3 regions of the Hydrogenophaga pseudoflava genome follow, and region 3 is predicted to be linked to each of the others. Evidence: predicted binding sites of a transcription regulator. Region 3 holds the regulator's gene; each other region holds the start of a gene.
The links. Region 3 encodes sigma-54, which starts transcription at its own class of promoters, with help from an activator protein. Its sites were predicted from a motif close to TGGCANGNAANCTGCTTT; they were not measured.

Region 1 (5,377 bases), 710 kb from region 3:
GCCTGTCCCGGATGTCGCCGACCGTGCGGCCTTCGCGCAGCAGCTTGAAGTACCAGCTGCCGTCCACCGTGTCGCCATACAGGCAGGCGCCGACCAGCTTGTCGTCCTTGATCACCAGCTTCTTGTAGACGCCGCCGAAGGGGTCGCTCATCACGATCTCTTCCGTGCCGTCGCCGCCCATGAACTCGCCGGCGGAGAACAGGTCGATGCCCGTGACCTTGAGCTTGGTGGAGGTGAGCGAGCCGGTGTAGCGGCCGATGCCGAACTCGGCCAGGTGCGTGGCCAGCACCTTGCCCTGCTCGAACAGCGGCGCCACCAGGCCGTAGGCGATGCCGCGGTGCGCCGCGCACTCACCCACCGCGTAGATGCGCGGGTCGGTCACGGTCTGCATCGTGTCGCTGACCACGATGCCGCGGTTGACGTGCAGGCGCATGCTTTCGGCCAGCGCGGTGTTGGGGCGGATGCCCACGGCCATCACCACCAGGTCGGCCGGCACCTCGCTGCCGTCCTTGAAACGGATGGCTTTCACGCGGCCATCGTCACCGCCCACCAGCTCCTGCGTCTGCGCGCCGATCAGGAACTGCATGCCGCGCTCCTCCAGCGACTTCTGCAGCAGCTTGCCCGCCACGTCGTCCAGCTGGCGCTCCATCAGCCAGGGCGCGACATGCACCACGCTCACCGTCATGCCGCGCTTCATCAGGCCGTTGGCCGCTTCCAGGCCCAGCAGACCGCCGCCGATGACGACCGCGTGCTTGTAGGTGGCGGCGGCGTCGATCATGGCCTGCGTGTCGGCGATGTCGCGGTAGGCCAGCACGCCCTGCAGGTCCTTGCCGGGGATGGGCAGGATGAAGGGGTTGGATCCGGTCGCCATGATCAGGCGGTCGTACTCGGCCGACACTTTCTCGCCATTGGGGCCGACCGAGTGCACCACGCGCCTGACGCGGTCCACCTCGGTCACCTTGTAGCCCGCGTGCAGCGTGATGCCGTTGTCGGTGTACCAGGACCAGTCGTTGAGGATGATCTCGTCGATGGTCTGTTCGCCCGCCAGCACGGGCGAGAGCAGGATGCGGTTGTAGTTGGGGTGCGGCTCGGCACCGAAAACGGTGATGTCGTAGAACTCGGGTGCGATCTTCAGCAGCTCTTCGAGCGTGCGCACACCGGCCATGCCGTTGCCCACCATCACGAGTTTCATCTTTTTCATTGCGGCGACTCCTGTCTGAAGATCACGGGGGTTGTGGCTGGCTCCGGCGGACGCACGCGGGCGATCGCACAGCGGCGGGTGGGCCGGAACTCAGGGGTAGGGAATGTTCGAAACCCGGCAGGTCTGCCGGGGTGGCGCAGGCACAGGGCCAGCACCGTTTCAGTCGCTGCACACGTCGTTGTGGGCAGGCCCCGACGCTGCGGTCGGGGTGGGACGCGTCGTCACGTCTGGCCTGTTCAATGCAAGAGGTGTGCCATATGATCGGCGCCCCATTCGCGGGCCTTTGCCGCACCCCTGGCGCCGCGCCGGTTCCGGCCACAGCGGGCAGGGCGCTCACTGATCACAAGTGCTTGATTCTTATGACTTCCGTGCTGCTTCTTCGCCCCGGTTCCCGGGCCCTTCTGCCGTTGCAGGACGACCTGCCCGCCGCGGGATGCCAGGTCCTGGCCATCGTCGAGGACTGCAGCAAACTGGTGCAGGTCGCCGTGCAGCACGCACCAGATCTGGTGGTCGGTGAGGTCGCGCGCCCCGATGAAGCCCTGTTCAAGGCCACGCAGACGCTGGCGGAGGTGCTGCCCCGGCCAGTGCTGCTGTTCACGTCCGATGCCGACGCCGCCCACATCGAGCGCGCCACGGGCGCCGGCGTGCATGCCTGGGTGGTGAACGGGTACGGGGCGGCGCGCCTGCGGCCACTGGTGCAGCTGGCGCAGGCGCGTTTCGAGCGCGAACAGGCGCTGCTGGAACAGCTGCGCGACGTGTCGCAGCGCTTCGAGGAGCGCAAGCTGGTCGAGCGCGCCAAGGGCATCCTCATGCGGGCGCGCGCGCTGACCGACGACGACGCCTTCCAGATCCTGCGCACCGCCTCCATGCACACCAACCAGCGCCTGGGCCAGGTGTCGGAACAGATCATCCAGTCGGCCCATTTCGCCGAGGCCGTCAACCGCGCGGGCCAGCTGCGCATGTTCTCGCAGCGCCTGGTGAAGCTGCACCTGCTGCGGCTGGCCGACGTGCAGTCGCGCCAGCAGCAGGCCCTGCTGGACGAGTCGATCCAGCGGGTGGACGCCAACCTGGCCTGGCTGGGCAAGGGCCTGTCGCAACCCAGCTTCGGCGACCTGCTGGGCCTGCTGGGCGCCACCTGGCAGGCGCTGAAGGCCTCGCTCAAGGGCAAGCCCGCCCCGGCGCAGGTGCCCCGGGTGGACGAGCTGGCCGACCGCCTGCTGCAGGACGCCGAGCGCCTGACCGCCAGCCTGCAGCACGCCGGTGCCATGGCCTCGCTGCAGGTGCTCAACGCCGCCGGCCGCCAGCGCATGCTCTCGCAGCGTTTCGCCAAGATGGCGCTGATGGACCTGCTCGATCTGGAAGAGGGCAGCGCCAGCCGCAGCGCCGCCATGACCGAGGTGCAGCACGATTTCGAGCGCGCACTGGCCTACCTCAACGGCCTGCCGCTGACCACGCCCGACATCCGCACCGCCCTGGACCAGGCCACCACCGGCTGGCGGCAGATGCTGGCCGCCACGCCGCAAGGCCACCGTCCGGCGGGACGCGACCGGCTGGCGCGGCTGGAGACCGTGGCCCATGCCAGCGAGGGTCTGCTGGCCCAGTTTGAAAGCCTGTCCACCCACTACGAGCGCAGCATGCAGATGCTGATGGGCTAGCCCCTGCGCCGCACCAACGTTGGGCGCTGTTCTTGCTTGAGGTGGTGCATGGCTTTTGACATTGACATCGGCTACGCCAGCCAGGCCGGCCGCAAGGACACCAACGAGGACTTCTGCGCCGCCATGCTGCCGCCCCCTGGGCAGGCGGACATGGGTTCCATCGTCGCCATCGCCGACGGCGTGAGTGCGGGCGGGCTGGGCAGGGAAGCGGCGCAGACCACGGTGACCAGCCTGGTGCGCGACTACTACGGCACACCCGAGACCTGGGACACCACGGTGGCCATGGACCGCGTCATCGGCGCGCAGAACACCTGGCTGGCGGGCGTCAACCGGCGTCGCCATCCGGCCATGGGCCTGACCACGCTCACGGCCATGGTGCTGCGCGGCCACAGCTACACCCTGGCCCACGTGGGCGACACGCGCGCCTGCCTGCTGCGCGGCGGCCAGCTGACCCAGCTCACGCACGATCACGTGGCCGACCACCCCGACCTCAGCCACCAGTTGCTGCGCTGCATCGGCGTGGAAGACCGCGTGGTGGTGGACTACTCACAGGGTGATCTGCTGGTGGGCGACCTGTTCCTGCTCATGTCCGATGGCGTGCACAACGTGCTGAACGAGGCGCGGCTGAAGGCCCTGATCGACGAACAACCGGACACCGCCGACGCCCAGGGCCTGTGCGAAGCCCTGGTGGCCGCGGCCCTGCAACGCGGCAGCCCCGACAACGCCACCGCGCTGGCCGTGCGCGTGCGCGGGCTCGACAGCGCCACCCTGCAGGACCAGAACCGCCTGGCCGCACAGCTGCCCATCCCGCCCAGGCTCAGGCTGGGCGAACAGATCGACGGCCTGGCCATCACCGCCGTGGTGGCCGACAACGGCATCAACCTCGTCTACCAGGCGCGCGACCCAGTCACGCACAGGCTCTACGCGCTCAAGACCCTGCACCCCCAGCGCGCTCACGATGCCGAAGAGCGCGCCATGCTCGCGCACGAGGCCTGGCTGGCGCGCCGCATGGCCACCAGCCGCGCGGCCGAACACCTGGTGGCCGTGCACGACGCACCGCCCACGCTGCCCGCGGGGCAGGGCGCCAGCGCCTTCTACCTGCTCTACGACTGGCATGCCGGCGAATCGCTGCAGCACATGCTGGACCGGCAGCACCGACCTGGCGTGGCCCAGACCATCGCCATGGCCACCCAGGCCGCCCGGGCCCTGGGCCACCTGCACCGCCAGGGCGTGATCCACCGAGACGTGAAACCCGCCAACCTGCACCAGGGGGAAGACGGCGTGCTGCGCCTGCTCGACCTGGGCGTGGCGCTCAGCGGGCGTGAGCCCGCGTCGGCGCGCGCGCTGCACGCCGGCACGCCCAGCTTCATCAATCCAGAGCAGTGGGGCTTCCGGCTGCGCAGCGGCGGCGTGGACACCGACGCGGAGCCACAAGCCGCCGACGCGCGCAGCGACCTGTTCGCGCTCGGCGTCACGCTCTACCAGCTGCTGACGGGCAAGCTGCCCTATGGCGAGGTGCTGCCCTACCAGGCCGGCCGCTACTACCGCGACCCGGTCGCGCCCAGCCGCCACCACCCCGAGGTGCCGATCTGGCTCGACCACATCGTGCTCAAGGCCGTCAGCCGCGACCAGAAGCAGCGCTTCGAAACCGCCGAAGAGCTGCTGCTGGCACTGGAGCGTGGCGCGTCGCGCCCGCTCACCGCACCGCCTGCCACCCCGCTGATCCAGCGCGACCCGGCCATGCTCTGGAAGCTGCTGCTGGGGTTCAGCGCGCTGCTGAACCTGCTGCTGGTGTACTGGCTGGTGTTCCTGCCGCGCTGAAGGTCAGCGCCCGGTCAGTTGGCTGCCCACGCGAGGTAGGCCACACCTTCGTAGGTGTATTCCGCCGCGCGGGTGGCGATGATGTTGTCCCGTTCCGCCACGCTGACGGTGTACAGGTGGGTGCCCGCCGACCTACGGAAGAACCTGTACACCTCTACCGTGCCGCTGGCGGGAGAATTCGCCTGACGCGCGTACCAGGCGATGCCTTCGTTCGTGAAGACATGCGACAGGTTCGCGGCAACTGAGGCCCTTTCGCTTTCATTGATGGTGTAGAAGTGCGCCCCGGTTTGCCGGTTGACGAAGCGATAAACCGGGCTGAGGCCGTTGCCAGGTGCTGGTGCCACCATGAACACCGGACCTTCGTACGACAGCGCCGAGTTGCTGGCTCGAACTGCATCTCTCTCCGGCACATGGGCACTGAAGAAATGGGTGCCGTTGCTGGGGCGGTAGAAGCGGAAGACGAATTTATAGCCCGGGTTCAGCCAGTTGACCAAACCGCTTTCGTAGGCGAGGTCGAATCGGCCGAAGTAGTCGCTCGCGGTGGTGTTGCTGCAGCTGGAAGCGCCGCCCCACAGCTGGCCGACGATGCGGGGGGTGCTGGTCGTGCCGCCGGCGAACAGGCCCGAGCCGCTGCTGCCGCCTTCGGTGATGCCGGTGGTCCAGCGGACCTGGTACATCGGAGACTGCGGGTTGGGGGAGG
Region 2 (5,377 bases), 510 kb from region 3:
CGGGGTGGCGCTGATTTTGTGGATGCTCAGGTCGGCGCCGTCGTACTCTTCTTCCTGGTCCAGCCGCAGCCCCAGTGTCGCTTTCAGCAGGCCGTAGACCACCAGCCCGCCCAGCAGCGCCCAGGCCACACCCATCGTGGTTCCCAACAGTTGCCCGCCGAAGCTGACGCCGCCCAGGCCACCGAGCACTTTTTGACCGAAGATGCCGGCGGCGATGCCGCCCCAGGTGCCGCACAGGCCATGCAACGGCCAGACGCCGAGCACGTCGTCGATCTTCCAGCGGTTCTGGGTCAGAGTGAACATGGTGACGAACAGCAGGCCGGCGACCACGCCCACCACCAGTGCGCCCAGCGGGTGCATCAGGTCCGAGCCGGCGCACACAGCCACCAGACCGGCCAGTGGGCCGTTGTGCACGAAGCCGGGGTCGTTCTTGCCGGCGATCAGCGCGGCCAGCGTGCCGCCGACCATGGCCATCAGCGAGTTGACCGCGACCAGGCCCGAGATCTTGTCCAGCGTCTGCGCGCTCATCACGTTGAAGCCGAACCAGCCCACGCAGAGGATCCAGGCGCCCAGTGCCAGGAAGGGGATGTTCGAGGGCGGGTGGGCCGAGATGCCGCCGTCCTTGCGGTAGCGGTTGGCGCGGGCGCCCAGGAAGATGACCGCGGGCAGCGCGATCCACCCGCCGACCGCGTGCACCACGATGGAGCCGGCGAAGTCGTGGAAGGTGGCGCCGGTGGTGGCCTCGATCCAGGCCTGCACGCCGAAGTGGCCATTCCAGGCGATGCCCTCGAAGAACGGATAGAAAAATCCGACGATGACGGCCGTTGCGATCAGTTGTGGCCAGAACTTGGCGCGTTCGGCAATGCCGCCCGAGATGATGGCGGGGATGGCGGCGGCAAAGGTCAGCAGGAAGAAGAACTTGACCAGGTCGTAGCCGTTCTTCTGGGCCAGCGTTTCGGCGCCGATGAAGAAGTGCGTGCCGTAGGCGACGCCGTAGCCGACGACGAAGTAGGCGATGGTCGAGACCGAGAAGTCGACCAGGATCTTGACCAGGGCGTTGACCTGGTTCTTTTTCCGGACCGTGCCGAGTTCAAGAAAGGCGAAACCGGCGTGCATGGCCAGAACCATGATCCCGCCGAGCAGGATGAACAGGGCGTCGGCGCCCTGTTTGAGTGCGTCCATGAGGAATCTCCGTGCAGAAAGCGTTTTTTGGTGCGTGATTGGCGCCAAAACAGGATCTGCATGGCGAATCGCACCATGTCAAAGCAAAAAACGCACCAATGGAGAGGTTTGTCGACAAGCGTGGTGCGTCATGCACCGATCGCGCGCAGCACCGACGGCGCGATCAGCTTGTGCATGGGCCTGACCGGCAGCATGTAGAGCCGTCCGAGCCGGTTCTTGGTGTGGACCACGGTGGTGACCGTCACACGCACGGGCTGTCCGGCTGGGCGGGCGCAATGCACCGAGACCACCACGTCCAGGTGCTTGTCGCGGTCACCCAGCAGCACCTCGTCGGGCGTGTTCTCGAACAGGGTGAAGATGCCCACGCGCTCGCCAGGCCGGTAGTCGGCGTCGGGGCGGGCGGGGTGGATGCCGGAGAGTTCGCCCAGGTTCTTCAGGCCCACCAGTTGCACCGCGCGGTTGCGCAGCGTCATGCAGGCATCGACCCAGCGCGGCGTCGCCCGGGCCGATTTCAGGAACTGGCCGAGGGCGCTGAGCGAGGGGTCGGCGGCGTCGATGGCCCAGGCATCGTGGAAGTCGGCGCCTTCCAGGCGCAGGGCGATGCGGCTGCCCGCGGGCGGGGCGACGGCGGTGGGTGTGTTCATCCACCCACTGTAGCCGCCCGGTGGCGGTCAGGAGCAGCTGACGCTGCCGCAGCCGCTCATGGTGGCGGGGCGCACACGGCTCGGGTCGGCCAGGGTTTCGGTGCGGGAGTCGAAGCCCACGTCCTTCATGTGCAGCGCCAGGCCGGCGTCCATGGTGGCGGCGTGCTGCGGGAACCACTCGACCAGCGCCTCGGCCAGGCGTGTGATGATTTCCTTGTCGTCTTTTTCGTAGTGCTCCACCACGGCGTGCAGCGTTTCCATGATGGTGGCGTGGTGGCCGGCGTGGCAGTTGTCGGGCGCGAAGCCGGTGGCCACCATCCAGCGCTCTTCCTGGGCGAAGTGCTCCTTGGTGTGCTCGATGAACTCGAGGTAGAGCGGCAGTTGCTGGTCTTGCGGGGTGGCCAGCAGCCGGTTGAGCATCTCCACAAACTCTTCATGGGTGTCGTCCATGCGGCCGTCGCCGGTCTGCAGCTGCGGGGTCCAGTCCAGCCCGGTGGTGGCCTGGGCGGGGGCTTCGGGGGTGGTGGTCGCTTCCATGGGACGTCACTGTAGCTGCAAACCACTGCCCGGGCGCTTGACCGGGGTCAAGCCTCGGCGGTGGCGCGGCCCATCATCTGGTCCAGCGCGGCCTGCAGTTCGGGCGCGGCCAGCGCCTGATCGAGCCGGGCCAGGGCGGGGTGGGCCAGGCTGGCGCGCAGGTGGTGGGTGTCGGCGGCAATGTCCAGCGCCGGGTCGTAGCCTTCGAGGCTGTCGAGCTCTCCCAGCGCAAAGTGCTCGCCCAGTCGGGCGCAGAGATAGCCCAGCGCAAACCGCGGTGCCCGGGCGCGGTCGGTGACCATGAAAGGCGTCGCCAGCTGGCGGCCGACGCCGCAGACCTCGTCGATCAGGCTCTCGGGCAGCTCCCAGGACTTCATCAGCAGGCTGCCGATTTCGCTGGCGTTCAGGCCCAGCAGTTCCTGCTCGGTGTGGGCGCGCTGCAACCGGTTCTGGTGGTGCCACGGCTCCAGGCGCGAGGCGGGAATCAGGGATGCGGCCGCCAGTTGCCCCACGAAGCTGAGCACGACCTGGGTGGAGAGGTTGCCCACATCGGGCAGGTTGAGCGCCTTGCCCAGCCGCACGCAGAGTTCGCTGGCGATGGCGCTGGCCTGCCAGATGGCGTCGAAGCAGCGCTGCGCCTCGGCCAGCTTGGGCTTGAAGGCCTCGGCCAGCATGTACTGCAGGCAGATGCTGCGCACGGTGTTCATGCCCAGGAAGGTCACCGCATGGCCGATGTTGGTCACGGGGGTGCACAGCCCGTACATCGGCGAGTTCACCGTTGAAAGCACTTTGGCGGCGATCAGCGGCTCGCCCATCACCAGTTCGCTGAGCTCGGCGGAACCGGCCTTGGCCACGAAATCCGGCGACAGCAGCTTCTGCATCGAACGCGGGGGGCGCGGGATGCCGCGGAAGGCGGCCAGCAGGGCGTCGCGGCGTGCGGGGTCGATGTCCTGTTCCCGCAGCCAGCGGAATCCAGCGAGTTCCGCCGGCATGGCTTCGGCCGGCGGCAGGGTGGTTTCACGGGCGGCGGGCGCGGGTGTCGGGGCGGCGGCGCGCAGCGCGGGGGCATTGCTGCGCTGTGCAGCGATGGGTCGTGCGGGCGCCGCTTTCACCGGTGGGCGGCGGAAGAACCACCAGGCCAGGGCCAGCGCCAGAACACCGGCCATCCAGTACATGAGCAGGGACAAGACAACCTCCGTTCAGGGATGAGTGTCCGTGGGCCACGGACTTTTTCACCCCCAGTAGATCGGCATCTGTGCGCCAGTCTTGAGGAAACTGGCCGGCTGACCGCTGTCAGGCGAGGCGGGTGCGGTGGCGCGCGATCTGCGCCTTGACTTGGGCAGGCGCGGTGCCGCCCAGGGTGTTGCGGGCGTTCAGGCTGCCGCGCAGGCTGAGGCACTCGTACACGTCTTTTTCGATCGACGCGTTGAAGCCCTGCAGCACGGCCAGCGGCAGTTCGGACAGGTCGCAGTTGTGGCTGGTGGCGGCCTTGACGGCGTGGGCCACGGTTTCGTGCGCATCTCGGAAGGGCAGGCCCTTCTTGACCAGATAGTCGGCCAGGTCGGTCGCGGTGGCATAGCCCTTGTTGGCGGCGGCCTCCATGGCGGCGGCGTTGACGGTGATGCCGCCTTCTTTCTGCCCCGTGGCCGGGTTCAGCTGACCACCCACCATCTCGCAGAAGATGCGCAGCGTGTCCTTGAGCGTGTCGACCGTGTCGAACAGCGGCTCCTTGTCTTCCTGGTTGTCCTTGTTGTAGGCCAGGGGCTGGCCCTTCATCAGGGTGATCAGGCCCATCAGGTGACCGACCACGCGGCCGGTCTTGCCGCGCGCGAGCTCTGGCACGTCGGGGTTCTTCTTCTGCGGCATGATGGACGAGCCAGTGGTGAAGCGGTCGGCGATCTTCACGAAGCAGAAGTTCTGGCTCATCCAGAGGATCAGCTCTTCCGAGAAGCGGCTGATGTGCACCATGCACAGGCTGGCCGCCGCAGTGAATTCAATCGCAAAGTCGCGGTCGCTCACGCCGTCCAGGCTGTTCTGGCAGACGCCCTCCATGCCCAGCGTCTTCGCGACGCGCTCGCGGTCGAGCGGGTAGGTGGTGCCGGCCAGCGCGGCGCTGCCCAGCGGCAGGCGGTTGGTGCGGCGGCGCACGTCGGCCATGCGCTCGGCATCGCGGCTGAACATCTCCACATAGGCCAGCAGGTGGTGCGCAAAGCTCACCGGCTGGGCAACCTGCAGGTGGGTGAAGCCGGGCAGGATCACGTCCACATTTTTCTCGGCCACGTCGACGAGGGCGATCTGCAGCTCCTTGAGCAGATCCGAAATCAGGTCGATCTCGTCGCGCAGCCACAGGCGCACGTCGGTGGCCACCTGGTCGTTGCGGCTGCGGCCGGTGTGCAGGCGCTTGCCGGCGTCGCCCACCAGTTGCGTCAGGCGCGCCTCGATGTTCAGGTGCACGTCTTCCAGGTCCAGCTTCCACTCGAAGCTGCCGGCCTCGATTTCCGAGCGGATCTGCGCCATTCCGCGCTGGATGTCGGCCAGGTCGCTGGCACCGATGATGTTCTGTGCGGCCAGCATCTCGGCGTGGGCCAGGCTGCCGGTGATGTCGGCCAGCCAGAGGCGCTTGTCGAAGAACACGCTGGCGGTGTAGCGCTTGACCAGCTCGCTCATGGGCTCCGAGAATAGGGCGGACCAGGCTTCGGATTTCTTGTCGAGTTGGTTGGTGGACATGGTGGTGCCAGCGGCGAGAGAAAGGATCGGAGGGCGGCGCGTGCGCCTGGAGGAATGGCCCCGGGCGCTGTGGACCATGCGGTCTGACGGCGACAACCTATAGTGCGAGCCATGCGGGACTCCCGAATTTTATCGAGCTTCCAGGACCTGTCGTCGACCATGGGCGCGCTGCCGCTGTCGCAGATGCCCGAGCACCGGCGCGACGTCGAACTGGTGTACGACACCTGTCAACTGGGCGTGGTGCTGCGCGTGGTGCTGTTCGTGCAGGCGATCGCCTGGGTGGCGGC
Region 3 (5,377 bases):
AAACCCGACACCGAATACACCTTCGACGTCGATCTGGCGGTGCAGAAGAACAACGACAACCCGGTCTACTACGTGCAGTACGCCCACGCGCGCATCTGCTCGGTGCTGGCGGCCTGGGGCGGTGACGTGGACTCGCTCGCCGGCGCCGACCTGTCGCCCCTGCACACGCCGGCCGCGCAGTCGCTGATGCTGCTGCTGGCCAAGTACCCGGCCATGCTGACCGCAGCGGCCGAGGGCTTTGCGCCGCACGACGTGACCTTCTACCTGCGCGAGCTGGCCGCGGCCTACCACAGCTACTACGACGCCGAGCGCATCCTGGTGGACGACGAAGCGGTCAAACGCGCCCGTCTGGCGCTGGTCCGGGCAACGGCACAGGTGTTGCACAATGGCCTGGCCGTGCTGGGCGTGAGCGCCCCGCAGAAGATGTGAACCTCCCACCTCCCATGAACATTTCATTCCCGCAGGCCCGCGCTCAGCGTGGCGGCACCCTGGTTGGCTTTGTGGTCGGCCTGCTCGTCGGCCTGGGCCTGGCGCTCTCGGTGGCCGTGTATGTGACGCGCGTGCCGGTGCCATTCGTGGACCGCGGTGTCACCCGCAAGCCGGCCGACGATGCGGCCGAGGCCGAACGCAACAAGGGCTGGAACCCGAACGCCGGGTTGGTGAACAAGCCGCCGCCGCTGCCGGCTCCAGTCGAAACGACCCCGCCGGCCGCCGGCGACGCGGCACCGAAGGACGCCTCAGCGGCGGAGCCCGACAAGGCGCCGGCCGCCAAAGCCGCTGACGCGGCCACCAAGCCGGACAGCGATCCGCTGGGCGACCTCATGAGGGCCAAGGCCGGAGGGGCGTCGGAGCCCGCGGCTGCGCAGGGGGCCGACCCCTTCTCCTACTTCGTGCAGGCGGGGGCATTCAAGTCTCCCGAAGAGGCGCAGGCGCAGAAAGCACGGCTGGCCATGCTGGGCATGGACGCCACCATCACCGAACGCGAGCAGGCGGGGCGCACCGTGTTCCGTGTCCGCATGGGACCATTTGGCCAGAAGGCCATGGCCGAGGCCACGCGCGAACAGCTGGAGGTGAACGGGGTGGAAGCGGCGCTGGTGCGGGTGCAGCGCTGATTGCACGGTACCGAGGAACTTTTCGCTGTCCCGGGAGCCTGATTCAGGTCATTTCAAGGAGTCCGATTCCATGCATCGTCGAGATTTTTCGCGCAGCCTCCTGGTGGCTGGTGCCGCCACCGCCAGCGGGCTGACCCTGTCGCCGGCCCTGGCCCAGCGCGTGGCCTTCAAGGAAGGCACCGATTTCCAGCGGCTGGCCAAGCCGGCGCCGACCGAGAGCCCGGCGGGGCAGGTCGAGGTGGTCGAGTTCTTCGCGTACAGCTGCATCCACTGCTACAACTTTGAACCGGTCTTTCATGAGTGGATCAAGCGCAAACCGGCCCATGTGACGGTGCGCCGCATGCCGGTGGCCTTCAACCAGAACTTCGTGCCGATGCAGCGCCTGTACTTCACGCTGGAGGCCTTGAACCTGGTGGACACGCTGCACGTCAAGGTGTTCAAGGCGATCCACGAAGAGCGCCAGCCGCTGACGACCGCGCCCGCCATCACCGCCTGGATCGAAAAACAGGGTGTCAACCGCGAGCAGTTTCTGGGCATCTTCAATGGCCAGGCTGCCAAGCTGGCGGAGAAGGCCGTTGGTCTGCAGGACGCCTACCAGGTGGAAGGCACGCCCGCCCTGGGCATCGCCGGCAAGTTCTATGTGGGCGGACAAGGGCCGCGCACCCTGCTGGTGGCGGACTCGCTGATTGCCGAGGCCCGCAAAGGCTGACCGGTTTCTGACCCTCTTCCCTTCGGAGCCCGCCCTGTGCGGGCTTCCTGGTTTCATGGCGGGCACAATGTGCCGGCGCAGCGGCGAAACGCTCTGGGCGCCGCTACAATGAATGCAAGATCTGTGCCCTCAAACGCCATGCACCCACACGCACCAACCCCCCGTTCCATCGCCCGGATGTTGGCCGTCATTGGCCTGATGCTGCCCCTGCTGGCGCAGGCCGAAAAGGCCGACAAGGACAAGCCCATGAACGTGGAGGCCGATGCGCTGCGCTACGAAGAGACACGCCAGACCAGCGTGTTCACAGGCAACGTGGTGATCACCAAGGGCACCATCCTGATGCGCGGTGCCAAGCTGGACGTGCGCCAGGACCCGCAAGGCAATCAGTACGGTCTGCTGCTGGGCACCCCCGAAAAGGCCGGTTTCTTCCGCCAGAAGCGGGAAGGCGTGGACGAATGGATCGAGGGCGAGGGTGATCGCATCGAATACGACAGCAAGGCGCAGACGGTGCTGTTCACCGGTCGCGCGGTGCTGCGCCGCTACCGCGGCACCCTGCTCAACGACCAGAGCGTGGGCAGCGAGATCCTCTACAACAGCCTGACCGAGGTGTTCACGGTCAAGGGTGGGGACACCAGCAAGACCGCCGCCAACCCCACCGGCCGCGTGCGCGCCATGCTCACGCCGATCCCGGAAGAGGAGAAGAACGGCCCCGCCGCCCCGGCGACCGATCCGGCCACGCTGCGTCCCAGCGGCAAGATCACCGAGCCCAAGAAGTGACGGAGACCGTCGCCAGCGCCAGTCCGTCGGGCGACATGCCGTCGCACAGCCGTCTGGAGGTCCGGGGACTCAAGAAGTCCTATGGCAGCCGCAAGGTGGTCAAGGACGTGTCCCTGTCGGTGGACAAGGGCGAGGTGGTGGGACTGCTGGGCCCCAACGGTGCCGGCAAGACCACGTCGTTCTACATGATCGTCGGCCTGCTGCGGGCCGACGGTGGCGAGATCCTGCTGGACGGTCACCGCATCGAGTCCTTGCCCATCCACCGCCGTGCCCGGCTGGGGCTGGGTTACCTGCCGCAGGAAGCCTCGATCTTCCGCAAGCTCACGGTGGCGCAGAACGTGCGCGCGGTGCTGGAGCTGCAGCAGGACGCGAACGGCCAGCCGTTGTCGGCGCGCGAGATCGATGCCCGGCTGGACGAGCTGCTCAAGGAGCTGCGCGTCGACCACCTGCGCGATTCGCCCGCGCCCGCCCTCTCGGGCGGTGAGCGCCGTCGCGTGGAGATCGCCCGCGCGCTGGCCACCCGGCCGCGGTTCATCCTGCTGGACGAGCCCTTCGCCGGCATCGACCCGATCGCGGTGCTGGAGATCCAGCACATCATCAGTTTCCTCAAGTCGCGCGGCATCGGTGTGCTGATCACCGACCACAACGTGCGCGAAACCCTGGGCATCTGCGACCACGCCTACATCATCAGCGACGGTCATGTGCTGGCCAGCGGTACCACCGCCGAGATCATTGAAAACGCCGAGGTGCGCCGCGTCTACCTGGGCGAGAACTTCCGCATGTGACGGAATGAGCCGATGAAGCAAGGTCTGTCGCTGCGGGTGTCGCAGCACCTCGCGCTGACGCCGCAACTGCAGCAGTCGATCCGCCTGTTGCAGCTGTCCACGCTGGAGATGGCTCAGGAAGTCGAGCAGATGCTCGACGAGAACCCGTTCCTGGAACGGGGCGAGGAAGTGGCCGATCGCGAAGATTTCGGCGTGCAGACCGCGGACGCGCCGGTGGTGGCCGGCGAGCAACTGGAAGAAGCGGCGCAGCCGGTGGTCGAGCTGCGCAGCGCCGAGCCGGACACCCGCACCACCCAGGCCGACAGCGCGGACAACAGCAGCGACGACGTGGAGAGCCGGCTGGACGGCGCCGCGCCGGTCGAAGAAAGCTGGGAAGGCGACGGCACCGTCGAGATGGCGCCCGACGACAGCGAATGGGGCGGCGATGCACCCGCGCGCAACAGCGGTTCCGGCGGGGACGACGACGACACCGCCACGGCCGCCGACCTGGCCCGTGTGCCGGTTAGCCTTCAGGACCAGCTGCACGAGCAGGCGCGCTGCCTGCGCCTGTCGGACGAGGACAGCGCGGCGCTGTTTTTCCTGATCGAGTCGCTCAACGACGACGGGTATCTGGAGGACAGCCTGCACGAGCTGGCGCGCGCCTGCTGGCGCCTGACCGCGGGCCGGCCGGCCGACGAAGAGCCGCGCTTCGACGAAGTCGAGGCCATTGAGCAGCGCCTGGGCATGGCCCTGCAGTGGCTGCAGCAGATGGAGCCCACGGGCGTGGGCGCGCGCGACCTGGGCGAGTGCCTGCGGCTGCAGATCATGGAGCTGCGCAACACGCCCGCCGCCCGCGCGGCGCTGGCGATCTGCGAGCAGCCGCTGGAGCTGATGGCCAAGCGCGACATCAAGCGCCTGTGTGCGGCCACCGGGCACGACGACGAGACCGTGCGCGCCGCGCTGGCGCTGATCGCCCGCCTGGAGCCCAAGCCGGGCCGGCGCTTCGTCGACGTCGAGCGCAACGTCGTGGTGCCCGACGTGATCGTCACCCGCGCCGGTCGCGGTTTCAAGGTCTCGCTCAACGCCGAGGTGATGCCGCGCCTGCGCGTGCACGATGTCTATGCCAACGCCCTGCGGGGGCGGCGCGAGGCCGGCGGCGAAGCGGGCCACGCGGCCATGCAGCAGCGGCTGCAGGAAGCGCGCTGGTTCATCAAGAACATCCAGCAGCGCTTCGACACCATCCTGCGCGTGTCCTCGGCCATCGTGGAGCGCCAGCGCAACTTCTTCATGCACGGCGAACTGGCCAAGCGCCCGCTGGTGCTGCGCGAGATCGCCGACGAGCTGGGCTTGCACGAGTCCACCATCAGCCGCGTGACCACGGCCAAGTACATGGCCACGCCGTTCGGCACCTACGAGCTCAAGTACTTTTTCGGCTCCAGCCTGGGAACGGAGACCGGCGGCAATGCGTCGAGCACGGCGGTGCGCGCCCTGCTCAAGCAGTTCATCGCGTCCGAAGAGCCGACCAAGCCGCTGTCCGACAACCAGCTCTCGGACCTGCTCAAGGAGCAGGGCATCGAGTGCGCGCGCCGCACGGTCGCGAAATACCGCGAGGCGCTGCGCATCGCGCCGGCGAACCTGAGAAAAGCGCTTTGAACCAATTGAATCTTTTCCTCCCCTGCGCCGCCGGCGTGGAGGACTACCTCGCCGCCGAAGTCACGCGCATCACGGGCGAGACCGCGGTGCAGAAGTCGCGCGCCGGTGTGGCGCTGCAGGCGTCCTGGCGCGACGCGCTCAAGCTCAACCTGCACTGCCGGCTCGCGCAGCGCGTGCTGGTGCAACTCTGGCACGGCGGCTACCGCAGCGAGAACGACCTGTACGCGGCCGCCAGTGAGGTCGCCTGGGAAATCTGGTTCACGCCGCAGCAGACGATCAAGGTCGAGGTCACGGCGCAGCACAGCCCGCTCAAGAGCCTGAACTTCGCGGCGCTCAAGATCAAGGACGCGGTCTGCGACCGC

Region 1: nirB (nitrite reductase large subunit NirB) is a predicted target of sigma-54. The motif match lies at 1,440-1,457, and genes of this name have one in related genera.
Region 2: HPF_RS19315 (ammonium transporter) is a predicted target of sigma-54. The motif match lies at 1,263-1,280, and genes of this name have one in related genera.

What each region holds. Positions count from the first base shown of each region.
Region 1 covers NZ_CP037867.1:3,819,220-3,824,596, reverse strand. Annotated here, with positions in the region: gene nirB (nitrite reductase large subunit NirB) at 1-1,201, opposite strand, end outside; gene HPF_RS18380 (type IV pili methyl-accepting chemotaxis transducer N-terminal domain-containing protein) at 1,561-2,856, shown strand; gene HPF_RS18375 (bifunctional protein-serine/threonine kinase/phosphatase) at 2,905-4,677, shown strand; gene HPF_RS18370 (hypothetical protein) at 4,692-5,377, opposite strand, start outside.
Region 2 covers NZ_CP037867.1:4,018,275-4,023,651, reverse strand. Annotated here, with positions in the region: gene HPF_RS19315 (ammonium transporter) at 1-1,182, opposite strand, end outside; gene HPF_RS19310 (DUF2867 domain-containing protein) at 1,311-1,826, opposite strand; gene HPF_RS19305 (hemerythrin domain-containing protein) at 1,854-2,363, opposite strand; gene HPF_RS19300 (HDOD domain-containing protein) at 2,411-3,550, opposite strand; gene argH (argininosuccinate lyase) at 3,657-5,090, opposite strand; gene HPF_RS19290 (histidine kinase) at 5,202-5,377, shown strand, end outside.
Region 3 covers NZ_CP037867.1:4,531,848-4,537,224, reverse strand. Annotated here, with positions in the region: gene argS (arginine--tRNA ligase) at 1-429, shown strand, start outside; gene HPF_RS21835 (SPOR domain-containing protein) at 444-1,112, shown strand; gene HPF_RS21830 (thiol:disulfide interchange protein DsbA/DsbL) at 1,183-1,821, shown strand; gene lptA (lipopolysaccharide transport periplasmic protein LptA) at 1,999-2,598, shown strand; gene lptB (LPS export ABC transporter ATP-binding protein) at 2,634-3,383, shown strand; gene rpoN (RNA polymerase factor sigma-54) at 3,396-5,015, shown strand; gene HPF_RS21810 (THUMP domain-containing class I SAM-dependent RNA methyltransferase) at 5,012-5,377, shown strand, end outside.